DNA from 2 places in the Caballeronia zhejiangensis genome. Region 2 is predicted to be linked to the other one. Evidence: riboswitches for the same ligand, from Rfam matches in the RefSeq annotation. Region 2 holds a riboswitch; the other holds the start of a gene.
What was found. A riboswitch is a leader RNA that binds a small molecule or an ion and turns the genes downstream of it on or off. The one in region 2 is predicted to bind manganese.
Positions count from the first base shown of each region.

Region 1: linked by a shared signal. The riboswitch ahead of LDZ23_RS00485 (sodium:calcium antiporter) and the one ahead of mntP (manganese efflux pump MntP) in region 2 are both predicted to bind manganese.

Region 1 covers NZ_CP084283.1:100,915-108,404, forward strand. Annotated here, with positions in the region: gene LDZ23_RS00475 (MBL fold metallo-hydrolase) at 1-422, shown strand, start outside; gene LDZ23_RS00480 (ABC transporter substrate-binding protein) at 429-2,024, opposite strand; yybP-ykoY riboswitch at 2,188-2,363, shown strand; gene LDZ23_RS00485 (sodium:calcium antiporter) at 2,452-3,462, shown strand; gene fliT (flagellar protein FliT) at 3,590-3,889, opposite strand; gene fliD (flagellar filament capping protein FliD) at 3,912-5,453, opposite strand; gene LDZ23_RS00500 (flagellin N-terminal helical domain-containing protein) at 5,615-7,072, opposite strand; partial or broken gene LDZ23_RS00505 (aldo/keto reductase) at 7,316-7,490, shown strand, end outside.
Region 2 covers NZ_CP084285.1:809,722-817,211, reverse strand. Annotated here, with positions in the region: gene pdxR (MocR-like pyridoxine biosynthesis transcription factor PdxR) at 1-933, shown strand, start outside; gene alr (alanine racemase) at 965-2,068, opposite strand; gene LDZ23_RS24890 (DUF6632 domain-containing protein) at 2,243-2,674, shown strand; gene mntP (manganese efflux pump MntP) at 2,640-3,209, opposite strand; yybP-ykoY riboswitch at 3,218-3,384, opposite strand; gene LDZ23_RS24880 (BamB-related PQQ repeat family beta-propellar protein) at 3,485-5,185, opposite strand; gene LDZ23_RS34880 (hypothetical protein) at 5,314-5,436, shown strand; gene LDZ23_RS24875 (membrane-bound PQQ-dependent dehydrogenase, glucose/quinate/shikimate family) at 5,478-7,490, opposite strand, start outside.

The sequences.
Region 1 (7,490 bases), on a different replicon from region 2:
AGTTGCTCATTTCCGGCGACATGGTGTTGCCGCGCATTTCGACAAACGTGTCGGTGTTCGCAGTCGAGCCGGAAGGCAATCCGCTTGCGCTGTATCTGGAATCGCTCGGCCGCTACGAAACCATGCCCGCCGATACGCTCGCGCTGCCCTCACACGGCAAGCCGTTTCGCGGCGTGCAAACGCGCATCGGGCAATTGCGCGAGCATCATCGCGCGCGGCTGGCGGAAGTGCGCGACGCGTGCGCTCAAAAGCCATGCAGCGCCGCAGACATCGTCCCTATCATGTTCAAGCGCAAGCTCGATATCCATCAGATGACGTTCGCGCTCGGCGAAGCGCTCGCGCATCTGAACCTGCTTTGGCTCGATGGCACGCTGAAACGTCAGACCGGCGCTGACGGCGTGATCCGCTTCACGCCGGCCTGACTTCGCTTACTGCACGGAAACAGCGCCGAAATTCACGCGCCCGAACGGACTCACGTTATAGCCGCTGACGTTCGCGCGCGTGAGCGCCGCCGCCGTCGGATAGACGAGCGGAATCCACAGCGCCTGATCGTGGATGATCTTCTGCCCATCGATATACGACTTCGTGCGTTTGGCGACATCGGCGGTCGACTTGCCATCGGCGATGAGCTTGTCCAGTTGCGGATCGCAATAGCGCGCGAAGTTGATGCCTGACTTCACCGCGTTGCAACTGAAAAGCGGCGACATGTAGTTGTCCGGGTCGCCGTTGTCGCCGGCCCAGCCCATGAACAGCATGTCGTGCTGACCCTGCTTCGCCTGCTTGATGAGTTCGCCCCATTCGATCACTTTCACCTGCGCCTTCACGCCGATTTTCGCGAGATCGGCTTGCAGCAATTCCGCGCCCGCCTTCGGATTCGGATTGAGCACGCTGCCGTTCGGGCGTACCCAGATCGTCGTGTCGAAACCGTTCGGAAAGCCCGCATCGGCGAGCAGCTTCTTCGCATCGGCGGATGAATATTTGTACGCCTCGATGTTCTTGTCGTAACTCCACGTATTCGGCGGATACGGATTCACCGCTTGCGTCGCCGTGTTGTCGAACACGGTCTTCATGTAGGTCGTGCGATCGAAGGCCATGTTGATCGCCTGACGCACCTTCGGATTGTCGAGCGGCTTCTTCTGCGTGTTGAGCGCGACGAACGCCGTCATGAATGCGGGCGCTTCGCTCACCTTCAGCGACTTGTCCTTCTTCGCGTCGATGACGTCCTGCGGCTTCGGCGACAGCGCGATCTGGCATTCGCCCGCCTTGATCTTCTGCGCGCGCACGGCGGCGTCGGGCGTGATCGCGTAGATCAGCCGGTCGATCTTCGGTTTCGCGCCCCAGTACGACGGATTCACGTCGTAGCGGATGACCGAATCTTTCGTGTAGCTCTTCAGCACGAACGGGCCGGTGCCGATCGGCTTGCTGTTCAGATCGACCTGCTGGTTCGCCTTCAGCAGCTTGTCCGCATATTCGGCCGAATAGATCGATGCGAAGCCCATCGTGAGGATCGGCACGAAGGTCGCGTTCGGCTCGTTGAGCTCGAACTTCACGGTATGGTCATCGACTTTCGATACGGCCTTGATGAGCTTCACGAGGCCCATCGACTGCGCGTGCGGAAAGCCGCTCGCGCCCGCGATCTTGTGCCACGGATTGTCGTCCGAGAGCATGCGCGAGAACGTGAACACGACGTCGTCGGCACTGAGCGGACGCGTCGGCTTGAAGTAATCGGTCGTCTGAAACTGAACGTTCGGACGCAGATGGAATGTGTACGTGAGCCCGTCGCTCGTCACGTCCCACTTTTCCGCGAGCGAGGGCACGACCTTCTTCGCGGCTTCGTCGTAGGAGACGAGCGTATTGAAGATGACATCCGCCGATGCGTTGGTCGTTACGAGCGAATTGAATTGCACGACATCGAAGCCGTCCGGGCTCGATTCGGTGCAGACGGTGAGCGGCTTGGACATCGCGAGCATCGGCGCGGCGAGCATGGCCATCGCGGCGGCCGCGGCGAAGAGTTTCAGACGCATGAGATCTCCCGTGATCTTCATTTTTGTTCGTGGATGAGCTTGAGCACGCGCAGCAAGCGACGCGCCCGGCGCGGCCAGATTAGCGGATGCATCCGTCGACGACAACGATCCGATCGGCATACGCTTATTCCGCGGGTTGCCGAAACGAGGCGCATCGGGCTAAACTTGCGCCTTCTTTGGGGAGTAGCCTTCCTTCGCGAGCGAAGGAGAACGCGTCAACATCCTCGGCCCTGCTGCCGTGGCGCGTTCGACCGGAACGGTTTGGCGAGACCATCGATGCGCTATGTCGTTCCTGGCCGGACGGCGCGTGGCGCATCGTGGTTCGCTCGACGTCCGGCCGTGGAATCATCGTGTCCCCACAACTACAACATCCCCGTTTCCCGCGCACGCTCGCGCACCCGTCGCATGTTTCGATGCGAGGTGCCGCATGACGATGCTCTTTCTCGAACTCGCGCTGATGCTCGCGATCATCCTGGTCGCGGCGGAGCTATTCACGAATGCGCTCGAACATCTCGGCGAACGGCTCGGCATTTCCGAAGGCGTGACCGGATCGCTGTTCGCGGCGGTCGGCACGGCATTGCCCGAGACGACGGTGCCGATCATCGCGCTGCTCGGCGGCACGACGAGCCGTGCGGTCAACGAAGAGATCGGCGTCGGCGCGATTCTCGGCGCGCCGCTTATGCTCGCGACGCTTTCGACGTGTCTGATGACGTTCGCGATCCTCAAGTCGCGCGGCATGAGCGGGCGCATCGTGCCGGAGCGCAGCGGCTTCGTGCGCGATCTGAACTTCTTTCTGGTCGCGTTTCTCATCGCGTGCGCCGCGATGTTCGTGCCGCATCACGCGTGGCAAGTGCGCGCGTTGTTCGCGGTCGGGCTCGTCGCGCTCTATATCGTTTATGTGATTTCGACGTTCAAGGCTTCGGCGAAGCTCGTCGAGGGCGGACACGGAACGGAAGCGCCCGAGGCCTTGTTCGCTTCGCGTCTCGGTTTGAAAACGTCGCTCGGCACGATCATGCTGCAGTTTTTCTTCGGCATCGTGCTGCTCGTCGGCGGCGCGAAGGGCTTCATTCACGGCGTCGAGGGCGTGTCGCATGCGCTGGGAATTTCGGCGCTGCTGCTGTCGCTCATCATCATTCCGATCGCGACGGAGCTGCCCGAGAAAGTGAACAGCATTCTGTGGGCGCGCCGAGGAAAGGACACGCTCGCGTTCGGCAACATCACCGGCGCGATGGTGTTTCAAGGGACGTTGCTTCCGGCCATCGGCATCATGCTGACGCCGTGGGAGCCGCGTATCGAAGTGCTGACGGGCGTGCTCATCACGCTCGCGGCGGCGGCGTGGCTGCGCTTCAATGCGAAGGAGGACGGCGTCCTGCTGTGGGCGCTGCTCGGCAACGGCGTGCTGTACGCGGCCTATCTCGCGTTGACGCTCGGGCGCTGAGAAAGCTGCGGCACAAAGAAGAATGCCCGCGCGAGGCGGGCATCGAAGAGCGAAGCAGCGCGCCGATGATTCCGGCGCGTCGTTCTTGTTGTTCTTATAGGGGTTATCGGCAGACGCGCGGGAAACTTTAGAACCGCGCCGCCTGATGATATCGTCCAGCGGCTTTCGCGCCCTCCATCGCCCGGCGATACGTGGCGGAGAGCGTCGCTTGCGCATCTTTTGCACGCGCGGCAACCGCGTCGATGCTCGCCTGGATCTGCCGAATCAACGCGACCGCCTCGACTGGCTGGTCCGCCCGCAGCGACATCACGAGCGGCGCGCGCGCTGAGTCGAGTTCGGCGGCGCGCGCCCAGTCGCTCTGACTCACGGCTTCTTCGATCGCCTCAGTCAATGCCCACGCGTTCTCGATCAGTTCATTCTGGTTCATGATGCGTCGATTCCTTCAGCAATTACTTCTTGGAGTCAGACATCGCGCCGGCGCTGTTCGAGCCGCCGAAGAGCGCCGTCAGATAGCTCGACTGCTGCGTCATCGACGACATCAGCGTGTTCAGCGCCGTGAACTGCTGATTATATGACGTCGTCAATTGCTGCGTATAAGCGGTGAGCTGCGTCTGCTGATCGGCGATGTTCTTCAAATCGGTGTTGAGCGCGGTGGTGCGCGTGTCGATGAGGCCGCCGGTCTGCAAGAACGAAGTCAGGCTCTTGTTCAATTGCGCCGCGACGCCATTGGTCGAGTTGAAGAGCGATGCGATCGTGCCGCTCTTGTTCGTGAGCGCATCGGTAAGCGCGTCCTCGTCGGTCTTGAGCGAGCCGTCGGGCTGCAGCGCGATGCCGATCGAAGCGAGATTCACCTGATCCTTGCCAGTCCCGATCGCGCGGCTGATCGTGCTCGAGATGGTGTTCTTGATCGAGTTCATCATCGAGTCGCCGAGCAGCGCGCCGCCTTGCGAACCGGCTGCCTGAGTCGAATCGAACGACGTCAACGAAGACGCCGTGCTGACGAAGTTGTTGTACGCCGTGACGAATGCTTCGATCGTCGTCTTCTGGCCGCTGACGTCCTGGCCGATCGTGAGCGTCTGCGTCGTACCGACCGAGTCCGACGCGAGCGTCATCGAAACGCCCGTGATTGCGTCCTTGATCGTGTTGCTCGAGCTCACTACGGCCGTGCCCGCGACCGTCAGATTCGCGTCCTGGCCGACCGTGTTCTGGTTCCAACCGCCCGTACTGTCGATCGACGTGTGCGCGGGCGTAGTGATGGTCTTGGTCGGATCGTTGGGATCGGCGGCCGTGCTCGAGGCCACGGTCGTCGTCTTAACTGCGAGCTTGTTGAGCGGCGACGTGCTGTCGTCCGCATCGACCGTGATATTGATGCCGTTGGACAGTCCCGTCGACGAGGAGCGCAGCACGAGGTGCGCGCCGTCCGTGCCGTTGATGATGGTCGCGGTGACGCCCGGATTGTCGGACGCCGAATTGATCGTCGAAGCGATGCCCGAGAGCGTGTTGTTGCTGCTGTCGATCTTGATCGTGCTAGGCTTGCCGTTGACGTTAATCGTCATCGAGCCGCTGCCGAGGGTGTCGGTCGACTTGAACGCGCCCGACGTGATCGACTGCGACGTCGCGATGTTCTGCACGTTCACCGAATAGCCACCCGCGACCGCGCCACTGCCCGCGGTGGCCGTGAGACCCTTGCCGTCAGCGGTGGCGGTGAAGGCGGAAAGCGCGGTGCCGTTCGCGAGATTGGTGATCGAGCTCTGCAGCAGCGAGAGTACCGACTTCAACGTGCCGATTGCGGTGAGCTGCGTGTTGTCGGCCGTCTTCTTGTTGTTGAGCGCGTCGGTCTGTCCTGCGACCTTCGCGTTGACAATCGCGCTGACGAGCGAGTTCACGTCCATCGTGGAGTTCGTGGAACCGCTGATGATCGACTGTGCGGCCTGCTGTACGGCGCTCGTCGGATCGACAGTGGAACCCGTTGTCGTGGCTACGGTGGTCATGAGTACTCCGGTCGTATTGCTTCGCGATCGCTTGGAATTGAGCGGGAGTAATCGTCTCCCGAAAACGCGCACAGGGAGACGAGCTCCCGACGCAATGCTTTTTACATCCGGCGCGCATTGTACTTGCCGATGCGCGCCGGCTACAGCGTCGGCGATGTTGCTTAGCCGAGGAGCTTCAGAACTTGCTGGGGCATCGAGTTCGCTTGAGCCAGCACCGAGATGCCAGCTTGTTGCAGCACTTGAGCCTTCGACAGGTTCGCGGTTTCCTGCGCGAAGTTCGCGTCGGTGATTTGCGATTGTGCCGACGACAGGTTGGTCGACTGTTGCGTCTGAGTCGAAGCGATCGACGTGAAGCGGTTTTGCGCAGCGCCGAGGTTTGCTTGCAGCGAGTTGACCGTGTTCAGCGCGTTGTCGATCGACAGGATCGCGGCGTTGGCGCCACCCGTCGAGCTGATGTCGATGTCCGCAAGGCTCGGAGCGGCGTTCAGCTTGCTGGCCGCGTCAACTGCGGTGTTGGCCGACACGTTCGCGGCCGATGTGAGCGAGAAAGTCGTCGGAGTCGTCGTTGCGCCTGCGTTCACCGTCAGGAACGACTTCGCAACCGAGCCGGCGGCAATGCCGTCCCCGAGGCTCTTGCCGTCTTGGTCGAAGAACGTGACACCGCCTGCGCCGTCGGCCTTCGCCGTCACGGAGGTGATGAACGACGTCGTGGAAGAGGTTGCGTCCTTTCCCGTCGCCGCGTCGATGTTCAGGTTCGACACCGTGCCGATGACCGTGCCCGACTGTGCAGGAGCGCTCGGCGTATTTGCGGTGTTCGCCGTGCTCAGTGCTGCGAACTGGCTGCTCGGCGCGAGCGCGCCGCCAGCCTTGGCCGTGATCGTGCTCGGTGCGCCGGCCACGCTCGAAGTGACCGTGAACAGCGCGTCGCTGGCGGTCTTGTCGATGGCCTGGTTGTTCTGATCCGTGAACGTGTAGCCGCCCTTGCCGTCAGCAAGGATATTGAGCGACGTGATGGCGGGCGTAGTGCCCGATGCCGCCGCGGTGCCGTCGCTCTTCAGGCTGAGGCCGCTGACCGTGCCGAGCACCGAACCCTTGCTTGCCGAGCCGCTGCCGAGCGAAGCCGCCGACACGCCTTGCGAGAAATCGACCGAGATCGATTGGCCGACGTTCGCGCCGATCTGGAAGCTGACCTTGCCGGCGGTGCCGTCGAGCACGTTCGAGCCGTTATACGTCGTTTGCGAAGCGATACGATTCACTTCAGCGATACGCTGGGCAACCTCCTTTTGCAGAGCGGCCTGGTCGGTCGAAGAGAGCGAGCCCGTCGCCGATTGCACCGCGAGCTGGCGGATACGCTGCAGGTTGTCGGAGATCTGGGTCAGACCGCTCGATGCGGTTTGCGTCATCGAGACCGCGTCGTTCGAGTTCGACACGCCCTGGTTCAAACCGTTGATCTGCGACGTCATGCGCGACGCGATTGCCTGACCTGCTGCGTCGTCAGCAGCGCTGTTGATGCGCTTGCCCGACGAGAGGCGGGTGATCGCCGAAGACAGCGCGCTTTGCGTGCCGTTGAGGTTCTGCTGTGCAACCAGCGAGTTGATGTTGCTGTTGATACCGATCATTTTGTTCTCTCCTGGGAGACTGTATCTGGCTTTGGCTAAAGCACCGAGTAAGTTGCCTGGCGGTCCTGCGCTCGGTGATAGCCGGCCGCCTACTTGTGGTTATCGGGCCCCTCGAAAAAAACTTAAGGCCCGCGCAAACGATTTGTGTAACGAATTCTGTTGCGAGGCCGCGAAGCCTTGCCCGGCAAGGCGCCGATTTCGCGCGTATGCTTTTCCGTCCCTCACGACGCATTCGGAGCGCACATGCAGACACGAAATATCGGCACATCGGAACTGAAAAAGTTGCGCCGCTCGTCTTCGGCGGCAACGTGTTCGGCTGGACTGCCGACGAGCGCATGTCGTTCTCGATCCTCGACGCCTTCGTCGATCACGGCCTGAATTTCATCGATACCGCCGACGTCTATTCCGCCTGGGTCAC
Region 2 (7,490 bases):
GTCTGCGATAGCGATCAGATCGTCGTCGTGAACGGCACGCAGCAGGCGCTCGATCTTTGCGCGCGGCTGCTGCTCGATCCCGGCGACGCCTTCGCATTCGAAGATCCCGGCTATCTGATCGCGCGGCATTGCTTCGAGGCATCGGGCGGCGTGGCGCTGCCGGTGCCCGTCGACGAAAACGGTCTCGATACGCGCCGCCTTCCCGCCGATGGACGCGCGCGGCTCGCCTACGTGACGCCATCGCACCAGTTTCCGCTGGGCGGCGTGCTGCCGATCGGCCGCCGTCTCGAATTGCTCGAATGGGCGCAACGGCACGACGCGTGGATCATCGAAGACGATTACGACGGCGAGTTCCGATACGGCCAGCGCCCGATCGACGCCTTGCAATCGATCGATACGAATGGCCGCGTGATCTACATCGGCACGTTTTCGAAGGCGCTTTCGCCGCATCTGCGGCTCGGCTACATGATCCTGCCGCACGATCTCGTGCCGGCGTTCCGTCAGGCGAAGCGGCTCGCGGATCGTCATTCGGCCGTCATCGATCAGCGCGTGCTCGCGGCGCTAATCGAAAGCGGCGCGTATGAGCGTCACGTGCGGCGCGTGCGGCGCGAATACGAACGGCGGCGCGCGGCCTTGCTCGACGCCATCGCCGATCTTCTTCCGAAGCGCGCGCACGCGACGGGCACGGCTGCCGGATTGCACGTCACGCTGTGGCTGCCCTTCATCGACGCGGCGCACGAAGCCGCGCTCGTCGCCGCCGCGCATGCGAAGGGCGTGGGCGTCTATCCGGTGTCGCCGCTTCATGTCGCGCCGTGCGGCGGCACGTCGAACCGGACGGCCGGGCTCATCCTCGGCTATGCGAGCGTGCCGGTCGAGCAGATCCGCAAAGGCATCGAAATCCTCGCCGATGTGATCGCGCATTTTCGAACGTAAGCACTGCCTTCGAGACGCGTCATCGTGAGCGTCATGCCGAATGCGCTTCTGCCCGATTCGAAACGCCCGCGTCGATCGCGACGGGCACGCGCCGCGCGAGCGCGCACATCAACTCGTAGCCGATCGTGCCGGACGGTTCGGCCACTTCATCGACCCGGACGCGTTCGCCCCACAGTTCCACCGGCGATCCGATGCCCGCAGCCGGACACGGCGTGAGATCGACGGTGAGCATGTCCATCGACACGCGTCCGACGATGCGCGTACGCACGCCATCGACGATGACGGGCGTGCCCGTCGGCGCGTGACGCGGATAGCCGTCCGCGTAGCCGCATGCGACCACGCCGATCTTCATCGCGCGATCCGCGGTGAAAGTGCGGCCATAGCCGATCGTCTCGCCCGCCGCGAGCGTCTGCACGCCGATGATGCGGCTCTCGAGCGTCATCGCCGCGCGCAACGGGAAATGCTCGATGTGGCGCGCGCAGCCCGTCGGCGAGGCGCCGTAGAGGATCGTGCCCGGCCGCACCCAGTCGCGATGCGCGCGCGGATGCCACAGCACCGCCGCCGAATTCGACAGCGAGCGCGTGCCGGGAAGATCGCGCGTGGCCGCTTCGAATTCGTCTATCTGCCAGTCGATCGCGCCTTCGTCGGCGTTCGCGAAGTGACTCATCAGGCCGATCGAGCCGATCGCCGCGATATCCGACGCCCTTTTCCAAGCCTCGACGAATTCGCCCGGCCGATAGCCGAGCCGGTTCATGCCCGAGTTCATCTTCAACTGTATGTCGATGCGCTCGTTCGGCCGCGCCGCCTTCAGCAACGCAAGCTGCTCGTCGCAATGCACCGTGACCGTGAGCCGGTGACGATCCGCCGTTTCGACATCCGCGGGCTCGAAAACGCCTTCGAGCAAAAGAATCGGCTTTTTCCAGCCGAGCTCGCGCACGCGGACGGCTTCATCGAGATCGAGCAGCGCGATGCCGTCGGCTTCAGCGAGCGCCGGATAAATGCGCTCGATGCCGTGACCATAAGCATTCGCCTTGATGACGGACCACACGCGCGACGACGGCGCCGTGCGTTTGACAAGTTGAAGATTCTGTCGGATGGCGTCGAGATGGATGCGCGCGGAAATCGGACGTGGCATGACGTGCTGGATTTGTGGTTGAAGGCAGTGGAATGATGAATCGTATCGGCCTAATGGCAGTCGTTGTTATTTTATTTGCGCCGATTTTTGGTGGAAACGCCTGCCGCCATCGATGGCTTTCGCGGTGCGCTTCGCGGTATCTTGTCGCTCATGTCGCGCCGCCAAGGAGCCGCCATGAACGACGCCCGTCGCCTCGCCTGCCTGCGCATCGTGCTCGCCGTCGTCGGGCTGATCGCGCTCTTCGCCTTCTATCCGCTCATGCTGCTCTGGCCTTCTGGATGGGCGTGGGATGCCGGCCACGAAGGCCATTCGGAATACGCGATGATGATCGTCGGCATCTACGCGACGCTCGGCGTTTTCCTGCTGATCGCATCGCGCGAGCCGATGAGGCATCTGAGCCTCATCTGGTTCACGGTGTGGTCGAGCGTCGTGCACGGCGCGATCATGGCCGTGCAGTCGTTCGGCGGCGCGGGGCGCCACCTCGGTCATCTGGCGGGTGACGTGCCCGCGCTTTTCATCGTCGCCGCCGTGCTCGCGATTCTCACGCCGCGCGGCGGCAAGGCGCGCATCCTCAGCCGAGATGGCCGAGATGTTCGGCCAGAATGACGCTGCCGACGCCGATCAGAATCAGCCCGCCGACGATTTCCGCCCGCTTGCCGATCGTCGCGCCGACGAGCCGGCCGACCATCACGCCGACCGTCACCATCAGCATCGTCGCGAAACCGATGGTCGCGGCCGTCGAGAAGATATCGACATCGATGAACGCGAGGCCCGCGCCGACCGCCATCGCGTCGATGCTGGTCGCGAAACCGGTGAGCGCCAACACCCAGAACGAATGCGAATTGGGCTTTTCCGCTTCGTGGCTCACGCTGCTGAAACCTTCGCGGATCATGCGCGCGCCGAGCAGGAAGAGCAGGCCGAACGCGATCCAGTGATCCCACGCGGTGACATACTGCGCGGCCGCCCTGCCGAGCGCCCAGCCGACGAGCGGCGTCAGGGCTTCGATCACGCCAAAGATCACGCCGGTCTTCAACGCTTCCGCGATGCGCGGCTTGTGCAGGGTCGCGCCCTTGCCGACGGCTGCGGCGAACGCGTCGGTGGACATGGCGAAGGCTAGAAAAATTGTGGAGGCGAGATTCATCGAGTAGCGCTCTGGTCGGGCAAGATGGAACGACAGAACGCGCGCCCGACCGGTCGCGAATTCTGTCGATGGTCTTGCCAACCTTTGATGGCTGCTCATGCCACGGCCTGAACGACCGAGCGTGTTGACATGAGCGCTTTCCCTGTGCAGGAAAGCCGGCTACTCCCCAGCGAAGAACCGAGAGCTTAACATGACTTCGCGACCGTTCCACGGCGTTTCGGCTGGTTGCGGCGCGCTCGCGGCGTCACGCCCGGCGCCGCGTTCGCGCGCCGATCCTATTTCGACAACAGCCCGAACACGGCGACGCCGTTCTTCGTGCCGACATACACCTTGCCGTTCGCGATCATCGGCGTGATGAACTTGTTGCCCGCACCGAACTGGTCGCGCGTGCCGGCGTCGTTGCTGCTGTAGAGCTGGCGCGCGAGATTGGCCGCGTCGTAGGCGCGCAGCGCGCCTGTCGCGCCGTTCTCCGCCGCCCACAGAATGCCGTTCGCCGTGCCGTTCGCGGAAATGCTCGGCGTCGCGCCGGGGAAGCCGAACGCATTCGACGTCTGACTCGTCGACGTCGCCGAAAGCAACGCGTTGCTGACCGCGAACGCCCGAATGCTGTCGCCGACCGCGCCGAAATAGACCGTGTTGTTGAAATACGCGGGCGCGCCGAACATCGCCCCGCGAATCTGGCCGACGAGTTCCTGATAGATGTGGTCCGCATTCGAATCGAACTTGCCCATCGAGAAGCGGTTCACGACGTAGATCGTCGAGTTCTTGCCCGCGCCGATCGCCAGATGCCGGACCGTGCCGCCCGCATCGGTGAAGTCCGGCAGCACCATCGCGCCGCCGGAACCGAGATCTTCGTCCTCGTTCGACTCCTGCACCGTGTTCGACGGCTCGAAATAGTCCTGCACCCTGAGCGGCGACGTTTCCAGCCGCAAAAAACCGTTGCCGAAGTTGCCGTTGATCGGCATCTCCTGCGCGTTTTGGGTCGGATCGAAGGTGCCGTTGGCGTCGAGGAAAAAGATCGCCTGGCCGTCCGATGCAAGGCCCGCGCCGCTCATCCAGATCGAGCCCATCTGGCCGTTCGGCGTGAGGTTCAGCACGCTCGCCTGTTGCAGGGTCGCGGCGTCGTAGCCCATGACCCAGCCGGTGTACGGCATGAAGTCGCAATGCGAAGTCCACGCCGTGTAGACGACGCCGTTCAGCAGCAGCAACGCCGCGCGCTCGGCGTACTGGCCGGGATCGAACGTCAGCGTGCCGTTCTGGCTGCCCGCGCCGTTGCCCGGATACGTCGCCCGGATTTCGGTGGGGCCGTTGAAGAGCTCGGCGCCCGTCGCGACATCGAGCGCGTGAATGCGCTGGTGATACGCGCCCGACGCATCCTTCGACATGCCGACGACATACATCGCGCCATTCGGGCCGCGCGTCCGGTCGATGACCGGCGTCGCCGTGACACCGATTGTCGGCGTGATCTGATGACAGTTGTGGTCGTCGCTCGGCGACTCGCCGCTGCCGAGCGTCGAGACTTTCCACAGCACCGCGCCGCTGTCGGCGTCGAAAGCGTAGACGCTGGCGTTTTCCGTCGCGACGTAGAGCACGTTGCGCGTGCCGCCCGCGATCGGTACGCCCGCCAGAAAGAGCGGCTGCGCGTCGACGGCGCCATCGACGGAAAAGAGCGCGAGCTTGCCGAAAGTACGCTGATTGACGTTCGCCGGCGTGAGGACGGTTTCCGCGAGTTGCTGTCCGGTGCGCGCGATGTCGTTGTGCCAGGTGACGACATCTTTCGACACCGCAGCCAGAGGCGCCGATGCCCCCGCCGGGCTCGATGCCCCCGACGGGCTCGATGCCGCCGCCGGCGCGCCGCCGCTCGCCGCAGACGAAGTGGCGCTATCGCCGGAACCGCCACTGCACGCGACGACGATCGCCGCGATGAGCACAACGGCGCCGATCGCCGCGATACGAGCCGGAAAGTGCGTCTTCATCTGGATGCTCCTTCAGAGCGTTTCGCCTTTGCGTACGGTCAATTCCCCGAAAGATATTTGTTGCAATGCGTCATAATGTGCTAACCTAGGGTTATTACCTAGTTAGTTACCCCAGTACGGAGTTCATCATGGGAATCATCGCTGCCACGCCGATCGCCCTCGTTTCCTTCATCGTCGCCGCCGTCCGCAATGCGCTGAGCGCGCGCGCGAAGGTCAGCGCGCTCATGGCCGAGGCTTATCGCCGGACGTAACGTGCAGGCGCGGGAGAAAATTCCCGCGCTTTTTTTCGCATTCACTGCAACGTATAGGCAATTACATAATCGCCCGCCTTCGTGCCGAGCGAGCCATGACCGCCCGCCGTCACGAGCACATATTGCTTGCCGCTTGCATCGGCGTAGCTCATCGGCGTGGCCTGACCGCCCGCCGGCAGACGCGCCTCCCACAGCTTCTTGCCGTCGCGCACGTCGTAGGCGCGCACGTATTGATCGAGCGTGCCCGTCAGGAACGCGACGCCGCCCGCCGTCACGATCGTCCCGCCGAGGCTCGGCACGCCGAGCGGCATCGGAATCGGCAGCGGCGCGCTGTCGACGATGGTGCCGTTCTTGTGCATCCACGCAATCTTCTGCGTGCGCAGATCGACGCCCGCGATGTAGCCCCACGGCGGCGCCTGGCACGGAATCCCGAGCGGTGAAAGAAACGCGCTGATCTCAAAGCCGAACGGCGTACCGCGCGCGAGCTTGATGCCGCTCGTTTCGCTGCCTTTCTTCTCGCCGTTGTCCTCGGGAATCTTGTCACGCGGAATCAGCTTCGACGTGAACGCCATGTAGTCCGGATTCGCGATCAGAATCTGCCGCACCGGATCGACGGAAATCCCGCCCCAGTCGAATACGCCGAAGTTACCCGGAAACACGAGCGATCCCTGCTCCGACGGCGGCGTGTACGGCCCGTCGTAGCGCAGGCTCCTGAACTTGATGCGGCACCAAAGCTGATCGAACGGCGTCGTGCCCCACATGTCCGCCTCCGTCACGCGCGGCGGGTTGAAGTTGAGCGCGGAAACGGCCTGCGTCGGCGCGGTGTGATCGCCTTTCGCCGCGCCGCCCGGCACGGCGAGTTCGCTGATCGGCACGATCGGCTGGCCGGTTTCGCGATTCAGCACGTAGATGCTGCCCTGCTTCGTCGATGCGATCAGCGCCGGCTGCGTGCCCTGCGCCGTCTGCAGATCGACGAGCGTCGGCTGCCCGCCCACATCCATATCCCACAGATCGTGATGCGTGAACTGATAGTTCCAGCGCAGCTTGCCCGTCGCGGCATCGAGCGCGACGACGCCCGCGCCGAACTTCTCGGCCTGTGGCGTGCGCTCGCCGCCCCACTGATCGGGCGTCTGGTTGCCCATCGGCAGAAAAATCATGCCGCGCTTTTCGTCGACGCTGAACATCGACCACATGTTCGGCGAATTGCGCACATAAGTGCCGCCCGCCGCGATCGGTTCGGTGGCGTCCGGATTGCCTGGATCCCAGTTCCAGACGAGATGGCCGTCATTGACGTCGAACGCGCGGATCACGCCCGACGGCTCGTTGTTCGATTCGTTGTCGGTCACATGACCGCCGACGATCACGAGATTGCGGAACACCGCCGGCGGCGAGGTCGAGTAATAGCCGCCCGGCGTGAACGGCCCGATATTCGCGCGCAAATCGATTGCACCGTTCTTTCCGAAGCTCGCGCACGGCTTGCCGGTGTCCGCGTCGAGCGCGATCAGGCGGGCGTCGGCGGTCGGAAGGAACAGGCGATGCGGACATTCGGCCTGCGCCGTGGTTTGCGCGGGCGTCTGCACGGGCGCGGACGCTTCCGTGGGCGCGGATGCGTCGGCAGGCGCGGAGGCCGCATCGGCTTCGGCGGGCGCGCTGGCTTCGGGCGCGGCGGCAGCGGGCATCGGATGCATCGACGCATCGTAATAAGCGACGCCCCGGCAAGTCATGTGCTCCCAATGCTTGAACCCGATCGGACTCTGAATCCGCGGATCGAAACGCCACTTTTCCTTGCCGCTCGCGGCATCGAGCGCGATCGCCTTGCTATGCGGCGTGCACAGGAAAATCGTGTCGCCGACCTTGAGCGGCGTGTTCTCGTCGGTGGTTTCGGTCGGATCGTCGGGGCCGGGCATGTCGCCGGTGCGATACGTCCACGCCACCTTTAGCCGATGCGCGTTATCCGGCGTGATCTGGGCGAGCGGCGCGTAACGCTGCGCGAGCGGCGAGCCGCCATAGTCGACCCAGTCGCCCGCCGCGCGGCCGGTCGCGGCGTTGGCATC